Regions from separate parts of the Paraburkholderia sp. SECH2 genome, predicted to be linked through region 3. Evidence: predicted binding sites of a transcription regulator. Region 3 holds the regulator's gene; each other region holds the start of a gene.
What was found. Region 3 encodes HrcA, which represses chaperone genes, less so after heat shock. Its sites were predicted from a motif close to TTAGCACTCNNNNNNNNNGAGTGCTAA; they were not measured.

Region 1 (4,181 bases), on a different contig from region 3:
GGTGAACTGCTTGAGCATCAGGCCGTAGCCGAGGTCTTCTTTGTGCGCGTCGAAGGCGGCTTTGACTTCGTCCGTGGCGTCGCCCTGTTTAAGCCGTTGCAGCGCGGCATAGGCGAGCATGCCGTTCTTGATGCGCACTTCGTTTTGCGCCATCAGTTCTTTCAGGCCGACCACCGGTTCGTCGATCGAGCGCGTGGCGATGAGGCCGAGCGCATACGGAATGCGGATCGCATAGTCAGTGCGTTCTTCCTTCTGGTTCGGAATGCCGATGATCGTGAAGGGCGCGGGTGCGGGTGCCGTCTCCCATTCGGATTCGATGGCGGCCAGCTTGACCTGCTGAACTTCACCGGTGCGGTAGCCGGATTCGTCGCCGAGCACGATCACGCACAGTGTCGAGGCCAGGCCGAAGCCGGCGGCAATGGCGAACGAGCGCAAAGCGAATTCGGTGTCGCGGCGCTTCAACAGATACCACGACGACACACCGAGCACGAACATCGAAGCGGTCACATAACCGGCCGATACGGTGTGCACGAACTTCACCTGCGCGACCGGATTGAATAGCACCGAGAAGATGCTGTCGAGTTCCATGCGCATGGTCTGGTAGTTGAAGGTAGCGCCGACCGGATTATTCATCCAGCCGTTGGCCACCAGAATCCACAGCGCCGACAGATTCGAGCCGAGCGCGACGAGGAACGTGACGCTTACGTGCTGCACTTTCGAGAGCCGCTTCCATCCGAAGAAGAAGAGGCCGACGAAGGTCGACTCGAGGAAGAACGCCATCAACCCTTCAACGGCCAGCGGCACGCCGAAGATGTCGCCGACATAGTGCGAGTAGTACGACCAGTTGGTGCCGAACTGGAATTCCAGCGTGAGGCCGGTGGTGACCCCCATCGCAAAGTTGATGCCGAACAGCTTGCCCCAGAACTGGGTCATGTCTTTGTAGATCTGCTTGCCGGTCATCACATAGACGGACTCCATGATGACCAGCAACCAGGACAGACCGAGCGTGAGCGGCACGAACAGAAAGTGATAAAGCGCCGTGATGGCGAACTGGAGGCGCGACAGTTCTACGACTTCGCTAACGGGCATGTTGACCACCTTGGGACGGATGCGAGGCAGGCACGGACAGCAGCGCCTGCGCGACTTGTTCAGGCGGCAGCGACATATGCTCCGCCTGCGGATGATTGAAGAACGCGTACTTGAGCACCATCAGTAATGCGAATTTGATGGTGAGGACGATGGCGATATCCCGCGCCAGCGTCGGACCGCGCGCCCAGGCGGCGAGCCGTTTTCGCAGGCTCGAGCGAGGGGTGCTATGGCGATTCAGGGCTATGGTCATGATCGGTAGAAGGCAACTTCACACCGGTTTAACCGGCTGGATCCAGGCCGGTTCGGAGGCCTGGCGAGTTCATCCCGATTCTAGGAGCAATGACCTAGTGCGCGTAAGTTCGGCACTGCGGCATTGGGTCGCGAACGTCACGCCGTCTGGACAGTATTGCTATGGGGCTTGTGATACGTCAAGAAACACGTGTTTGGTGGGCATGTTCTTGAGTGAGTGCGCGTGCGTCTTCGATCGAGCGCTGGCATTGTCGAGTGGGCACAAAAAAGCCCTGCCTTCTTGCGAGGGCAGGGCTTTGCAGCTAAACAGCGCGCGCCAGACGAGCCGGCACGACTCAAGCTTTAAGTGTTACGCATATTCAGTCAACGCGCCGCGCATTTTCTTCATTGCGCTTGCCTCGATCTGGCGGATGCGTTCGGCCGACACGCCGAACTCGTCGGCCAGTTCGTGCAGCGTCGAGCCGCCCGAACCGTCGTCTTCCACCTTCAGCCAGCGAGCCTCGATGATGCGGCGGCTGCGGGCGTCTAGTGCGTCCAGCGCGCTCGCGATACCGTCGCTTTGCAGCTTGTCGCGCTGACGCGAAGCCAGCACGGCTGTCGGCTCGCTATGCGAGTCGGCGAGGTAGGCGATCGGCGCGTACGACTCTTCGCCGTCTTCGACCTGACCTTCCAGCGCGATATCGCCGCCGGACAAGCGCGTTTCCATCTCGGCCACTTCTTCACGCTTCACGTTCAGCTCTTTGGCGAGACCTTCGATCTCGTCCGGCGTGAATGCGCCGAGACCCTGCTTGTGGCTGCGCAGGTTGAAGAACAGCTTGCGCTGCGCCTTGGTGGTGGCGACCTTCACCATCCGCCAGTTACGCAGAATGTATTCGTGGATCTCAGCCTTGATCCAGTGCATGGCGTACGACACGAGGCGCACGTTTTGCTCGGGGTCAAAGCGCTTCACGGCCTTCATCAGGCCAATATTGCCTTCCTGGATCAGGTCGGCATGCGGCAGTCCATAACCAAGGTAATTGCGCGCGATCGATACGACCAGCCGCAGGTGCGACAGGACGAGACGGCGTGCGGACCCAAGGTTGTCCTGCTCGCGAAATTCGGTGGCGAACTGGCGTTCTTCCGCCGGCGTCAGCATCGGAATCCGATTTACGGCCTGGATGTAGGCGTCGATATTGCCCAGTTGACCGGGCAGCAGCGAGGAATGCGAGAGCGCCAGCGCACCTGCCGAAGCGGCCTTAGCCGACGACGGGCTCAAAGTACTCGGAAGGGTCATTGCATGGCTCACGTAGGAAACTCCTTTGGAATCAGACAAAAGCGTGTTCAGTTAAAACGACTCCAGCGTTGGATGTTAGCACTCTGATTTGCCGAGTGCTAATACTTAGAGGCCGTAGGGGCATCCAAGTTCCGTAAATTCCTATTGAAATTTAGGTTTTGATAGCCATGGAGGGCTCTGTCGGCAAGTGCGTGTGCGCCGTAGAATTTACCTAACACATTCCTTTCGGTCTTATAAGTGACCGACTTTTTCTAAAACCGAAGTGACTAATTGCGGAAATTCAACATTCTTCAGACAATCCACGAAATCAGGATTGTCTTTAGAATAGGCGGAACAATTCGAAGGTAATCAGCGTTCGACTAGGTCGGGTGTTCGATGAACAACAAAAAAAATGTTTGGCGTGGTCTGGCTCTAAAAGGTGTGTCGGCGGCTTTGCTACTTGCCTGCTCCGGAGTGGCGGCAGCCGACCAGTTCGGCGTGCAGATCGCCGGCGGTCTCGGAGATCACCACATTAAAAAACTCGATCTCGGCCTGGTCTGGGATCCGAATCTGACGTGGTGGCAGATCGGCGATTGGCACTTTTCGCTGATCGGCGAAGCGCATGTGGCCTGGTGGCACACCGACGAAGGCAATGTGCACGAGAACATCGGCGAGATCGGTGTGACGCCTATCATTCGCTTCATCGACGGAGCGGGTGCGATTCGCCCTTACATCGAAGCAGGTGCCGGTATCCGCCTCCTGTCGAGCCCGAGAATTTCTACTGACCTCACACTCGCGACTGCGTTCCAGTTCGCCCCCATGGCGGGAGTTGGCCTGCAATTCGGCAGTCACCAGCAGTACGAGGCGGGCTACCGCTTCCAGCATATTTCCAATGGCGGTATCAAAGAGCCGAATCCTGGTATAAATTTCCACCAGCTATATTTGCAATATAACTTCTGACGACCGTGGCCACGTTCGGCTCACCGGTGCAAGGGGCTGAGCAATGGCGGCAAAGATAATCGAAGCGATTCGCGGGCTCGAGCGCGAGCGCTTCCGTGCGATGGTCGACGGCGACGGGCAGTCGCTCGATGCGCTGCTCGCGGACAACGTGAGCTATGTCCATACGAACGGCAAGCGCGAAACGAAGCGACAGTTCATCGACGGTATTACCGCTGGGCGCCGCCGCTATCGGCAGATCGAGGTGCAGTCGCAAGATGTGCTGCCGGTGGGGCGCGAGACCTGCGTCGTCACGGGGCGCGCGCTGATCGAAATGGAAGCGAACAATGGCGCGCTGCTGTTTCCGATTGCGTACACGGCGATTCACACACAGGAAGACGGGCAATGGCGTCTGATTGCCTGGCAGGCGACGCGTTGCGCGATCGAGTGAGCTTTTTGAGCTCACTCCGTTTCGCCAGTCGCAGTGGGTGAGCGCCTTGTGAGCGCTCGAACGGCAAGAGCAGGCGGGTTGCACCGCTCATGCTGAATTGGCCGCCTGGTGGGTCGGTCAGGCGGGTTTTGATGCAGTTGCGCCGCCGCCGCTAATGCGGTCCAAACGGGGAGGGCGGCTCCGCCCCGTCTCAAGTCACTCAGG
Region 2 (4,181 bases), on a different contig from region 3:
CTGTTCAACACATCGGTCAACGCGGCGTACTCCACTGCGGCGTCGATCAACAATGCCCGTATCGGCGGCAACTACGTGTTCGGCTCGGTGACCCTGGGCGGCTACTTCAGCCATGCCGAATACACTGCAGACGCCAGCTCGACATTCACGCAGACGGAAAAGTACAACACGGGTTCGGTGTACGCAGTGTGGCAGGTATCGGCGCCGCTGCAGACCGAGATTGGCTACGTGTACATGAAGTCGAGCGGCAATTCGTCGGCAAAGTACAACCAGTTCGCTGTTGCAGCGGACTACTCGCTTAGCAAGCGTACGGATGTCTACGCATTTGCTGGCTACACGACCGCATCGGGAACACAAGACTCGTCGGGTACGGCCGCTGTTGCTGTTATCGGCTCGGCAACCGGCGACTCGGGTTCCAACAAGCAGGCTACTGTGACTGTTGGCATTCGCCACAAGTTCTAATCGATAGATGCACTAAAGAAAGCCCGCGTGATGCGGGCTTTTTTGTTTGCTCGACAGAACTCTGGATCGGCGATATTGAAACCTTATTTTTTCGATGGCGGCTGGGCGCAGATCGGGAGTTCAAAGTTGAATCGGCGCATTAGTCCTGAGCGGCCGCATGGGTAGCGTCGGCCTGTACCAATGCGCGCACGAGCAGGTACACGGCTGGCAAGTTGTCGTCGTCACGTCGCCAGTCGACGGGTTCGTCGAAATCCATTCCGGACAAACGACTGTCCTCAAATCGGATAAACGTAGAGCGCACTGCCTCGCTGTGCCGCGCCTGGAAGCCCCGATTCTCAAAGACCTGTTCGTCGATTGTCAGCAGCGTGCGCCAGGTCGGCAATTGCGCGCTGCTTGAGTAACGGCGACGGCCACTGTCGAGGTGACGACCTGCGACCGTGGCAATGATCTGCTGGAGGTCGAGCGACGCGCTGCGAAGTGCGCGTTCGAGGGCGACAGGATTGATGTCTTGGACATCCATATCAAGAGCGGAGTCGTTATTCATACTGTTATTTTCCTGAGGACTCGCCGCAATTCGCAGCATCAAATCTGATGCTTCAACAACGCCTGGTTTCGCTGTGCCAATAACTGGCGGATCTGGGCAAGATAGTTGTCGCCGACCGTGCAGTCTTCAACAGGCCGGACATGTTGATGAGGCGTTGGTGGACGTACGCCGAGGTAGCGGCACACCGCTGATAGATAGGGTTTGCCGTTGCCTCCCAGATGTCGCGCCGCGTCAGCCACGCGTACGTCTCCGACATGCTTGCGCAACCACGCAAGCGTTTCGCGATCACCGTCGTTCAAGATGCGGATGAGCTGGTTCATGACCGGTCCTGTATGTAAACACAGTACTGTAAATTTATACAGTATTTGATCGGGATGCAAGTCAATTTGCAGGTCTACTCCATTAGCCGAACGGCCATCGTGTCCGAGTTGGAGCGAGATATTTCGATTGCCGGCGGGTCAAGGGATTTCCCTGGTCCAGGGATTACGCACATATTTCGCGTACGTAGCTGAGGAATAGCCGTCCGGAAGCGCGCAGCGCGCAACCTGATGGCGGCGAGTGCGCACGGATAACCTGCTGTATTTAAAGGTGATCCTTCAGGCATCTTCAGTTTTCGCTGCGGTGCAAGGTTCAGGCGTGAGCGAATGTCGACATCGTCAACTGTCAAAGCGACATCCCTTCTTGAATTTGTCACCACCCGTCCATATAATTAGCACTCGCTGCACGAGAGTGCTAACAACATCGCCGGTTGGCTCAGCCAGCCGGGTTTTCTCAGCGTTCTTCAGTCTCAATCAAGAGAGGAGTATGTATGAACCTTCGTCCTTTGCATGATCGCGTGATCGTCAAACGTCTGGATCAAGAAACCAAGACCGCGTCGGGCATCGTGATCCCCGAAGCCGCAGCAGAAAAGCCGGATCAAGGCGAAATTCTGGCAGTCGGCCCGGGCAAGCGTGACGACAAAGGCGCACAAATCGCCCTCGACGTGAAAGTTGGTGACCGCGTCCTGTTCGGCAAGTATGCAGGCCAGACCGTCAAGGTCGACGGCAACGAACTGCTCGTGATGCGCGAAGAAGACATCATGGCCGTGGTGCAGAAGTAAGCGCCAGTCGCTACTTTTCCCGGTCATATCCCAAAGAATTCAAGGAGTTAGAAGATGGCAGCTAAAGACGTCGTATTCGGTGATTCCGCCCGTGCCAAGATGGTTGAAGGCGTGAACATCCTCGCGAACGCTGTGAAGGTCACGCTGGGCCCGAAGGGTCGCAACGTTGTCCTGGAACGCAGCTTCGGCGGCCCGACGGTCACGAAGGATGGTGTTTCGGTCGCGAAAGAGATCGAACTGAAAGACAAGCTCCAGAACATGGGCGCACAAATGGTCAAGGAAGTTGCTTCCAAGACCAGCGACAACGCAGGTGACGGCACCACGACCGCAACGGTTCTGGCTCAGTCGATCGTCCGCGAAGGCATGAAGTACGTTGCATCGGGCATGAACCCGATGGACCTGAAGCGCGGTATCGACAAGGCTGTGTTCGCAGCGATCGAAGAACTGCGCAAGATCAGCAAGCCGTGCACGACCAACAAGGAAATCGCTCAAGTCGGTTCGATCTCGGCAAACAGCGACTCGTCGATCGGCGACCGTATCGCTGAAGCGATGGACAAGGTTGGCAAGGAAGGCGTCATCACCGTTGAAGACGGCAAGTCGTTGCAAGACGAACTGGACGTTGTCGAAGGTATGCAATTCGACCGCGGCTACCTGTCGCCGTACTTCATCAACAACCCGGACAAGCAAGTTGCTGTGCTCGAAAACCCGTTCGTGCTGCTGCACGACAAGAAGGTTTCGAACATTCGTGACCTCCTCCCGGTCCTCGAGCAAGTCGCTAAGGCTGGCCGTCCGCTGCTGATCATCGCAGAAGACGTCGAAGGCGAAGCGCTGGCTACGCTGGTTGTGAACAACATCCGCGGCATCCTGAAGACTGTTGCTGTCAAGGCTCCGGGCTTCGGCGATCGTCGTAAGGCCATGCTGGAAGACATCGCGATCCTGACCGGCGGTCAAGTCATCGCTGAAGAAACCGGCCTGACGCTCGAAAAGGCAACGCTGGCTGAACTGGGTCAAGCGAAGCGCATCGAAGTGGGCAAGGAAAACACGACGATCATCGACGGCGCTGGCGAAGCAGCAACCATCGAAGCACGTGTGAAGCAAGTTCGCACGCAAATCGAAGAAGCTACGTCGGACTACGACCGTGAAAAGCTGCAAGAACGCGTGGCCAAGCTGGCTGGCGGTGTTGCAGTGATCAAGGTCGGTGCTGCGACCGAAGTCGAAATGAAGGAAAAGAAGGCACGTGTCGAAGACGCACTGCACGCAACGCGCGCAGCTGTGGAAGAAGGCATCGTTGCTGGCGGCGGCGTCGCACTGATCCGTGCACGTACGGCAATCGCTGGTCTGAAGGGCGCTAACGCCGATCAGGACGCAGGTATCAAGATCGTGCTGCGCGCGATGGAAGAGCCGCTGCGTCAGATCGTCACGAACGGTGGCGAAGAAGCCAGCGTCGTGGTGGCAGCTGTTGCTGCTGGTACGGGCAACTACGGCTACAACGCTGCAACCGGCGAGTACGTCGACCTGGTTGACGCAGGTGTCGTGGACCCGACGAAGGTGACGCGCACGGCGCTGCAAAACGCAGCTTCGGTCGCTGGCCTGCTGTTGACCACCGACGCAGCTGTTTGCGAACTGCCGAAGGAAGATGCTCCGATGGGCGGCGGTATGCCCGGCGGCATGGGCGGCATGGGCATGGACATGTAATTTCCGATTGAGCCTCACTTGGCCTCGTTTGAGGCTCAGTTGGAAACACATGGGGAGGTGCGTCGCGAGGCGTACTTCCCAGAACAAAAAACCCGCAGAAATGCGGGTTTTTTGTTCTGGGGCAAGCGGTTAGGCGATCCGGTATTACGAGCGCTCCACGCAAGCGAGATTCGTGAGGTGGTTATCGCGCAAGTAGGTAAATATATTCGCCACGCTTTCAGCCGGCGTCAGCGCTGCGGTGTCTATTTTCAATTCAGGATCGGCCGGCGCTTCATAGGCTGCTGATACGCCAGTAAACGACGCGATTTCTCCGGCTCGGGCTTTGGCGTAAAGACCTTTCGGATCACGATCGGCGCATGTATCGACCGAGGCGGAAAGATA
Region 3 (4,181 bases):
CCCCTTGCACGCCGTCGATCAGATTGGCCGAGTGCGACAGGCGCCGGTGCTCGGTGTTGACCTCTTCCCATTCGCCCGGTTGCGGTGAAAGTTTGTCCAGCTCGGTGAGCTGCCAGGCGAGACGCTCGCGCTCCAGTTGCAGCTCGCGGTCGCGCGTTTGCGCATGCTCGATGGCCTGAACCTTGTCGCGCCACGACCGCCATGCACGCGTGACGGCTACCGCGGTTTCCGTGAGGCCGGCGTGGGTGTCGAACAGTTCGCGCTGCGCGTCCGGACGCATCAGCAACTGGTGCGCATGCTGCCCGTGAATATCCACCAGCATCTCGCCGACTTCGCGCAACTGCGCGAGCGTTGCCGCCGTGCCGTTGATGAACGCGCGCGAGCGGCCATTTGCGTCCACCACGCGACGCAGCATGACGGTGCTGCCGTGATGGCCGTCGTCGGCGGTCGTGCCGAGCGCCTGCTCGTCGAGCCATTGCTCGACTGGCGCATGCGTCTCGAATTCCGCGGTGATGTCGGCGCGGCTCTCGCCGGTGCGCACCACGCTTGCATCGGCGCGGGCGCCGAGCGCGAGGGCCAGCGCGTCGATCAGGATCGACTTGCCGGCGCCTGTTTCGCCTGAGAAAACGGTAAAGCCGCTATCGAATTCGAGGTCGAGCGCGGCGACGATGACGAAGTCGCGTATCGAGAGGTGGCGAAGCATGGAGGTCGTCTGGTGAGCTTGAGATTCAGGGTTCGGCAGCGGCGTTCGTGTTCCGATAGCCCGGCGGTCCGGCATTCCGGCGCTCGGGGACCGCTCAGGGCTTGGTATCTTCTTCGTGCGACGGGTATTCGTTCCAGTGCAGTTTCTTGCGCAGCGTGGCGAAATGGCTGTAACCGACCGGGTGCAGCATCGGCACCGTATGGCGCGAGCGGCGCACTTCGATCGTGTCGCCCAATTCCAGCGAAGTGAACGACTGCATGTCGAAGTTGACGTTTACTTCGCGGCCCGAGACGATCTGGATGCTCACCTTCGAGTCGTCCGGCAGCACGATTGGCCGGTTCGACAACGCATGCGGCGCGATCGGCACCAGCACGATGCCTTGTAGTTGCGGATGCAGGATCGGCCCCTGCGAAGACAACGCGTAGGCGGTCGAACCCGTTGGCGTGGCGACGATCAGGCCGTCCGAGCGCTGGTTGTACATGAAGCGCCCGTCCACCGAGACATGCAGTTCCGCCATCCCCGAGAAACCGCTGCGGTTGACCACCACATCGTTGAAGGCAAGCGCGTGATAGATCGGGGCGCCGTCGCGCATGATGCGCGCCTCGAGCAACATGCGCTCTTCGCGCTCGAAGTTACCCGAGAGCATTTGCGGCACGATCTCGCGCATGTCGGAGATCGGAATGTCGGTAATGAAGCCCAGGCGGCCGTGGTTGATGCCGATCAGCGGCGTGCGGTAGGGCGCAAGCTGGCGGCCAATGCCTAGCATCGTGCCGTCGCCGCCTAGCACCACGGCAACGTCGGCGCGCGCGCCGATCTCGGCGGGGCGTAGCGCCGGATAGTCGGTGACGCCGATTTCGGCGGCGGTGTCGGCTTCGAATACGACCTCGAAGCCGCGCTTCGCGATGCACGAGGCGAGCGCGGTCAGCGGCTCGCCGATGCCCGGCGTATTGTTGCGCCCGACGAGCGCGACGGTCTTGAACTGGCTGGTCACTTGCATGCCGGCATTACACCATAGGTAGGGCCTGAAAAGAACCGCAGACAGACCCGGTGACGGGCCTGCGCAAACGGGCTGCCAGCGCATTGGAGGATTATCGTTAGAATGGTGAAACATTGATGACAGGCGCTGCCCCGCCAACCGGCGGCGCGATAGTCAGGGGTTGGCGCCGTTAGCGCTCGCTGTAGCCGCGCCATTGAGCTAAAATTTTCCGTCATGCTAGATCCCCGCGCACAAACCCTCCTCAAAACGCTGATCGAGCGCTACATCGCCGAAGGTCAGCCGGTCGGCTCGCGCACGTTGTCACGCTACTCCGGCCTCGAACTGAGCCCGGCCACGATCCGCAACGTGATGTCCGATCTCGAGGACCTGGGGCTCGTAATCAGTCCGCATACGTCGGCGGGCCGGATCCCGACGCCGCGCGGCTACCGGCTGTTCGTCGACACCATGCTGACGGTGGAATCCGCCGCGGACGAAGAAGCGGTGATGCGTATCGTCAAGACTACGCTGCAGGCGGGCGAACCGCAGAAAGTCGTCGCCGCAGCGGCTAGTGTGCTGTCCAATCTGTCGCAGTTCGCCGGCGTGGTGCTCACGCCGCGCCGCAGCCACGTGTTCAAGCAGATCGAATTCATGCGCCTGTCGGACAAGCGCATCCTGCTGATCATCGTGACGCCCGAGGGCGACGTACAGAACCGCATCATGGCCACCCAGCGCGACTTTTCGCCGTCGCAGCTGGTGGAAGCCTCCAATTACATCAACGCGCACTTCGCGGGCCTCTCGTTCGACGACGTGCGCCGCCGCCTGCGCGAAGAAATCGACGAATTGCGCGGCGACATGACCACGCTGATGCACGCCGCGGTCACGGCCAGCACGGATGAGTCCGACACCGGCGAGACCGTGCTGATTTCCGGCGAGCGCAACCTGCTCGAAGTCGCCGACCTGTCGTCGGACATGGCGCGCTTGCGCAAGCTGTTCGATGTATTCGACCAAAAGACCAGTCTCCTTCAGTTGCTCGACGTGTCGAGTCACGCCGCGGGCGTGCAGATTTTCATTGGCGGCGAGTCGAATCTCGTGCCGATCGAGGAAATGAGCGTCGTCACCGCGCCTTATGAGGTGAACGGCAAGATTGTCGGCACGCTCGGCGTGATCGGGCCGACCCGCATGGCTTACAACCGCGTGATCCCAATCGTGGACATCACTGCGCGGCTGCTTTCCCTGACGCTCAGCCAGCAGTAACCTGCGGTCACCGTTGGCTGCGGCACATCTCATGCTGCAAATAATGCGCGACGGCGCGCGGCTTGCCAATTGGCCGAATGGCCAGGGGGCCCTGGCGGACCTTGCAATGGACCGCGCCGCTATAATGAATTCCACCTGAACCGACTCTCCGCCCCAAGCGGTTATCCCTGCTGCCTATGCGCTTCGACCTCGAGCGGCCATCACAGAACGCCACGTCACACCGTGTCGCCGTGTTGCTGATCAATCTCGGCACGCCCGACGCGCCGACGCCGCGTGCGGTCCGGCGCTATCTTGCGCAGTTCCTGTCCGATCCGCGTGTGGTCGAAATTCCGGCGCTGCTGTGGCAGGTGATCCTGCGCACGTTGATTTTGCCGTTCCGGAGCCCCGCGTCGGCGAAGAAGTACGCGGCCGTGTGGATGCCGGAAGGCTCGCCACTGCGTGTCTTCACCGAGAAGCAGGTGGAGGGTTTGCGCCATCTGCTGCAATTGAACGACTACACGGTACTGGTCGACTACGCGATGCGCTATGGCACGCCGGGCATTCCGGCCATGCTGAACCAGCTCAAGCTGGCGGGCGCCGAGCGCGTGCTGCTGATGCCCATGTATCCGCAATACTCGTCGTCGACCACGGCCACGGCTTTCGACGACGCCTTTTCGGCCTTGAAGCGCATGCGCAATCAGCCGGAAATCCGCACGGTGCGGCAGTACGCCGATCATCCGGCGTATATCGCCGCGCTCGCCGCTCAGGTGCACCACTACTGGCATCAGCACGGCCGGCCGGATTTCGCGGCGGGCGACAAGCTGGTGCTGAGCTTCCACGGCGTGCCCAAGCGCACGATGGATCTCGGCGATCCGTACCACGAGCAATGCCAGCAGACCGGCGCGTTGTTGACGCAGGCGCTGGGATTGACGCAGGTGGAATGCCGCGTCACGTTTCAGTCGCGCTTCGGCAAGGCCGAGTGGTTGCAGCCGTACACCGCGCCCACGCTGAAGGAATTGGGCTCGGCGGGCGTGCGGCGTGCCGACGTGTTCTGTCCGGGTTTTACCGCCGACTGCCTTGAAACGATCGAAGAAATCGGCATGGAGGTGCGCGACGAGTTCCTGCAGGCGGGCGGCAAGGAGTTTCATCGGATTCCCTGCCTGAACGCCTCGCAGCCGTGGATTGCCGCGCTTGGCGAGATCGTCGCGCAGAATCTGCAGGGCTGGCCCGTGCAAGCAGTGCCGGTGCCGCACACGACTGGGGCTTAAG
Region 4 (4,181 bases), on a different contig from region 3:
CACCGCCGCCCGGCACGATACCTTCTTCGACCGCAGCGCGCGTGGCGTGCAGCGCGTCGTCGACACGGTCTTTCTTTTCCTTGACCTCGATCTCGGTCGCGCCGCCCACCTTGATGACCGCCACGCCGCCCGCCAGCTTCGCCACACGTTCCTGCAGTTTTTCGCGGTCGTAGTCGGAGCTTGCTTCCTCGATCTGTGTGCGGATCTGCTTCACACGCGCTTCGATGTTCTTGCTGTCGCCGGCGCCGTCGATAACCGTGGTGTTCTCCTTGCCCACCTCGATGCGTTTGGCTTGACCGAGTTCCGCCAGTGTCGCTTTCTCGAGCGTCAGGCCGGTCTCTTCAGCGATCACCTGACCGCCGGTCAGAATCGCGATGTCTTCGAGCAGGGCCTTGCGGCGGTCGCCGAAGCCCGGCGCCTTGACCGCGACGGTCTTCAGAATGCCGCGAATGTTGTTGACCACGAGCGTAGCCAGCGCTTCGCCTTCCACGTCTTCCGCGATGATCAGAAGCGGGCGGCCGGCTTTGGCGACCTGCTCCAGAATCGGCAGCAGATCGCGGATATTCGACACCTTCTTGTCGTGCAGCAGCACGAACGGGTTATCGAGCACGGCAACCTGCTTGTCCTGATCGTTGATGAAATACGGCGACAGGTAGCCACGATCGAATTGCAGACCTTCCACCACGTCGAGTTCATCGTCGAGCGACTTGCCGTCTTCCACGGTAATGACGCCTTCCTTGCCGACCCGGTCGATCGCTTCGGCGATACGCTGGCCGATCGACTCTTCGCCGTTGGCCGAGATCGTTGCGACCTGAGCGATTTCCTTGCTGGTCGTGGTCGGCTTGCTGATCTTCTTCAGCTCGTCGATCGCGGCGATCACCGCTTTGTCGATGCCGCGTTTCAGGTCCAACGGGTTGAGACCTGCCGCGACATATTTCTGACCTTCACGCACGATGGCTTGTGCGAGCACGGTTGCGGTGGTGGTGCCGTCGCCGGCGGCGTCGCTGGTGCGCGAGGCGACTTCCTTCACGAGTTGCGCGCCGATGTTCTGCACGCGGTCCGGCAATTCGATTTCCTTGGCGACCGAGACGCCGTCTTTCGTCACCACCGGCGAGCCGAAGCTGCGTTCCAGCACGACATTGCGGCCCTTCGGACCGAGCGTGACCTTGACCGCGTTGGCCAGAATGTTGACGCCTTCTACGAGTTTCGAGCGGGCGACGTCACTAAAAATAATTTCTTTTGCTGCCATGGTTTGATGCTCCGTTCGTTATTGCGTGACGACTGCGACGACATCTTCTTCGCGCAGCACGAGCAGTTCGTTGCCGTCGACTTTGACCGACTGGCCGGCGTACTTGCCGAACAGCACGCGCTCGCCGACTTTCAGGTCGGGCTCGATGCGTTTGCCGTCGCTATCGCGCTTGCCCGGCCCAATGGCGATCACTTCGCCCTGGTCTGGCTTTTCGGCGGCGCTTTCCGGAATGACGATGCCTGAAGCAGTTTTGGTTTCCTGGTCGAGGCGCTTGACGATCAAGCGGTCATGCAAGGGACGTAGGCTCATGGTTCGACTTCCGCGATTGAAATTTGGCACTCGTCGCTGGTGAGTGCTGACCGGAATCGAGTATAGAAAGATGCCGCGCGACGCTCCAATAACGGATTCATCGATCCTTATCGGCGAATGGCATTTCAGAAACGCGCATATCAATAGCTCGATTCGCTGGTTTTGCAAGGTGGGCCGCGTCCCTATACTGATCCGTCGAATCGGCACGTCCCATTGGGACGCCGATACACGCTCACAGGACAATCAGCCGGATCAAGCCTGATCCGTGCGCTTATACAAGGAATGACGGCATGCAGGTCTCTCAGGAAAGCACAGCACGTGCACGGCTTTAGGCGGCGCTCAGCGCGTTGCCGGCGCTCGCTAAAGCGATCGGCGAAGATGCCGCGCAACGCGAGGTGCGGCGCGAGTTGCCGTTCGACCGCTTCGCATTGTTTCGCGAATCGGGGCTCGGCGTGCTCCGTTTTCCGGTCGAGTGGGGCGGCCTCGGCGGTTCGCTGGAAGATCTCTTCCATGTGATCGCCACGCTGGCTGCGGAAGAGTCGAATGTCGCGCACGCATTGCGGATTCATTTCGATCTGACCGAGCAGTTGGTGCTGTCGCCGCGCTCCGCCTTCAACGACACGCAGATCGAGCGTGTACGGGAAGGGGCGATCTTTGGAGGTGCGTCAACGGAGCTCGGCACATCCAGGCCCGGCGAAATCGTCACCAAGCTGGTGCGCGACGGTGAGCATTTTCGCGTAACGGGCAAAAAATATTACTCGACCGGCACGGCGTTCTCCGACTACGCGCGTATCAACGTGCAGGATGAAAACGACGAGAAGGTATCAATCGTTATCCCGGTCTCACGTGAAGGCCTGCAAGTGCTCGACGATTGGGACGGGATGGGTCAACGCATGACGGCGAGCGGCAGTCTCGTGCTCGACAACGTGCAGGTATTTGCCCATGAAATCGCAACGCGCGGCTATACGAGTCTTGCGGGCCGCCATGGCAGCGCGGTGCGGCAATTGCATCTGGTCACGGTCGCGGCGGGTATCGTGCGCAACATTCTCGCGGATGCGCGGCGCTACGTGACGCAATACGGTCGCCCGGTGCTGCATAGCCCGGCGCCCTCGGCACGCGAGGACGGTTTCGTGCAACAGGTGGTGGGCGATCTCGCGGCGCATAGTCTATCCATCGACGCGCTGGTCGCGCAAAACGCACGCACGCTGGACCGTTCGGCAAATGCAATCCGTAGCGGCGCAGCCAATGCGGAAGAACTCGTGCTGGAAGGGTCCTTGGCTACCGCCAAAACGCAACTGGTGGTCAGCAAGCTGGCCCTCTATGCGGGCGAGCGTCTGTTTGAAATCGGCGGAGCATCGGCCACTGGGCGAGCGCACAACTTCGACCGTCACTGGCGCAATCTGCGCACCATCTTCAGCCACAACCCGTTGCTGCATAAAGCTCGCGTGATTGGCGATTACGAGTTGAACGGCGTGACCACGCATCTGACTGAGGGGCGGGTTTTCTGAAACGCTGGAAAAAACGCCACGATCCTTTCACCCATCTTCCATTGATTGAATGCCATGAGCCGAGATCTGTTATTGCTGTTGGAGCCGGGCTTCACCGATCCGAACCACCCCGGCGAGCGCTTCATCTGTCCTGATGGCGCGCCTATCGAAGGTCTGCTCGCGAGCGATCCTGCGCTCAACGCACGCCTGGATATTCGCCGCTTGCCGTTTCCACGTCCGCGCGCGGCGGTCGTGGACGCGCTCGACGCTGAGCACCAGAGTCTGCCAGTTTTGATTTTCGGCGACGAACAGCCTGCGCCGGCAGATGCCCAGACGCTGGGCGAGAAGCGCTTCGTAACCGATACGCGCCGGATCCTCGACCTGCTCGCGCAGCGTCACGGTTTTCCTAAGGTGCATTGACGCAGCGGCTTGAGGTCGGCTTCGCGTAGCGATAGCAGTACGCGCTCACCGAACAAATTGAGGCCCGACTGACAATCGAAAAACTCAGCTGCGCGTCGTCGACGCAGACGAGCGCGCAGCCAGAGTTGAATGATTCACAGTGAGCTTCAGTTCAACGCGACCGCAGCAGCGGCGCTCACCGGCGAGCCTTCGATCGCGACAGACTGAGCACCGTCCGGGCCAACCGGCACATCACCCACCAACGTCGTGCGATACAACTGCCGGTCGAAGTCGAGATCGAAAATATCCGTAGGGGCGAGGTGAGCCGTCGCGCGGTTGTCCCAGAACGCGACGCTGCCGGCCTCCCATTTGAAGCGCACGGTGAATTCGGGCCGCGTCACATGTTCCCAGAGCAGTTCGAGCAGCACCTGGCTTTCGCGTGGCGTCACGCCGACAATCGACTTCAGGAAACTCGGGCTCACATAGAGTGCCCGCTCGCCCGTTTCCGGATGCACTCTGACGAGCGGATGCTCGGTAACGAGAATGCGTTGTTCGACGGCTTTGACAAACGCTTCCGTTCCACTCGCGCCGGCTGGTGGCGTAAAGCGGTGCAGCCCGCGCAGCCCATCGACAAACGTGCGCAACGGCGCGGACAGCTTCTGATACGCGGCCACCAGATTGGTCCACTGGGTATCGCCGCCGTACGGCGGAATGGTCACGCCGCGCAGGATCGACGC

Region 1: a site for HrcA is predicted at 2,687-2,713, ahead of rpoH (RNA polymerase sigma factor RpoH). Genes of this name have one in related genera too.
Region 2: a site for HrcA is predicted at 1,716-1,742, ahead of groES (co-chaperone GroES). Genes of this name have one in related genera too.
Region 4: a site for HrcA is predicted at 1,582-1,608, ahead of M0D66_RS22565 (co-chaperone GroES). Genes of this name have one in related genera too.

Annotation. Positions count from the first base shown of each region.
Region 1 covers NZ_JALPRH010000008.1:76,488-80,668, reverse strand. Annotated here, with positions in the region: gene M0D66_RS16060 (cytochrome ubiquinol oxidase subunit I) at 1-1,089, opposite strand, end outside; gene cydP (cytochrome oxidase putative small subunit CydP) at 1,079-1,339, opposite strand; gene rpoH (RNA polymerase sigma factor RpoH) at 1,688-2,623, opposite strand; gene M0D66_RS16045 (acyloxyacyl hydrolase) at 2,987-3,550, shown strand; gene M0D66_RS16040 (nuclear transport factor 2 family protein) at 3,594-3,977, shown strand.
Region 2 covers NZ_JALPRH010000018.1:107,975-112,155, reverse strand. Annotated here, with positions in the region: gene M0D66_RS25850 (porin) at 1-462, shown strand, start outside; gene M0D66_RS25845 (DUF2471 domain-containing protein) at 602-1,006, opposite strand; gene M0D66_RS25840 (hypothetical protein) at 1,045-1,326, opposite strand; gene groES (co-chaperone GroES) at 1,815-2,105, shown strand; gene groL (chaperonin GroEL) at 2,160-3,800, shown strand; gene cysC (adenylyl-sulfate kinase) at 3,945-4,181, opposite strand, start outside.
Region 3 covers NZ_JALPRH010000028.1:56,013-60,193, reverse strand. Annotated here, with positions in the region: gene recN (DNA repair protein RecN) at 1-703, opposite strand, end outside; gene M0D66_RS31970 (NAD kinase) at 798-1,700, opposite strand; gene hrcA (heat-inducible transcriptional repressor HrcA) at 1,914-2,933, shown strand; gene hemH (ferrochelatase) at 3,110-4,180, shown strand.
Region 4 covers NZ_JALPRH010000014.1:105,394-109,574, reverse strand. Annotated here, with positions in the region: gene groL (chaperonin GroEL) at 1-1,249, opposite strand, end outside; gene M0D66_RS22565 (co-chaperone GroES) at 1,268-1,558, opposite strand; gene M0D66_RS22560 (acyl-CoA dehydrogenase family protein) at 1,906-3,066, shown strand; gene M0D66_RS22555 (DUF3088 domain-containing protein) at 3,121-3,465, shown strand; gene M0D66_RS22550 (TauD/TfdA family dioxygenase) at 3,612-4,181, opposite strand, start outside.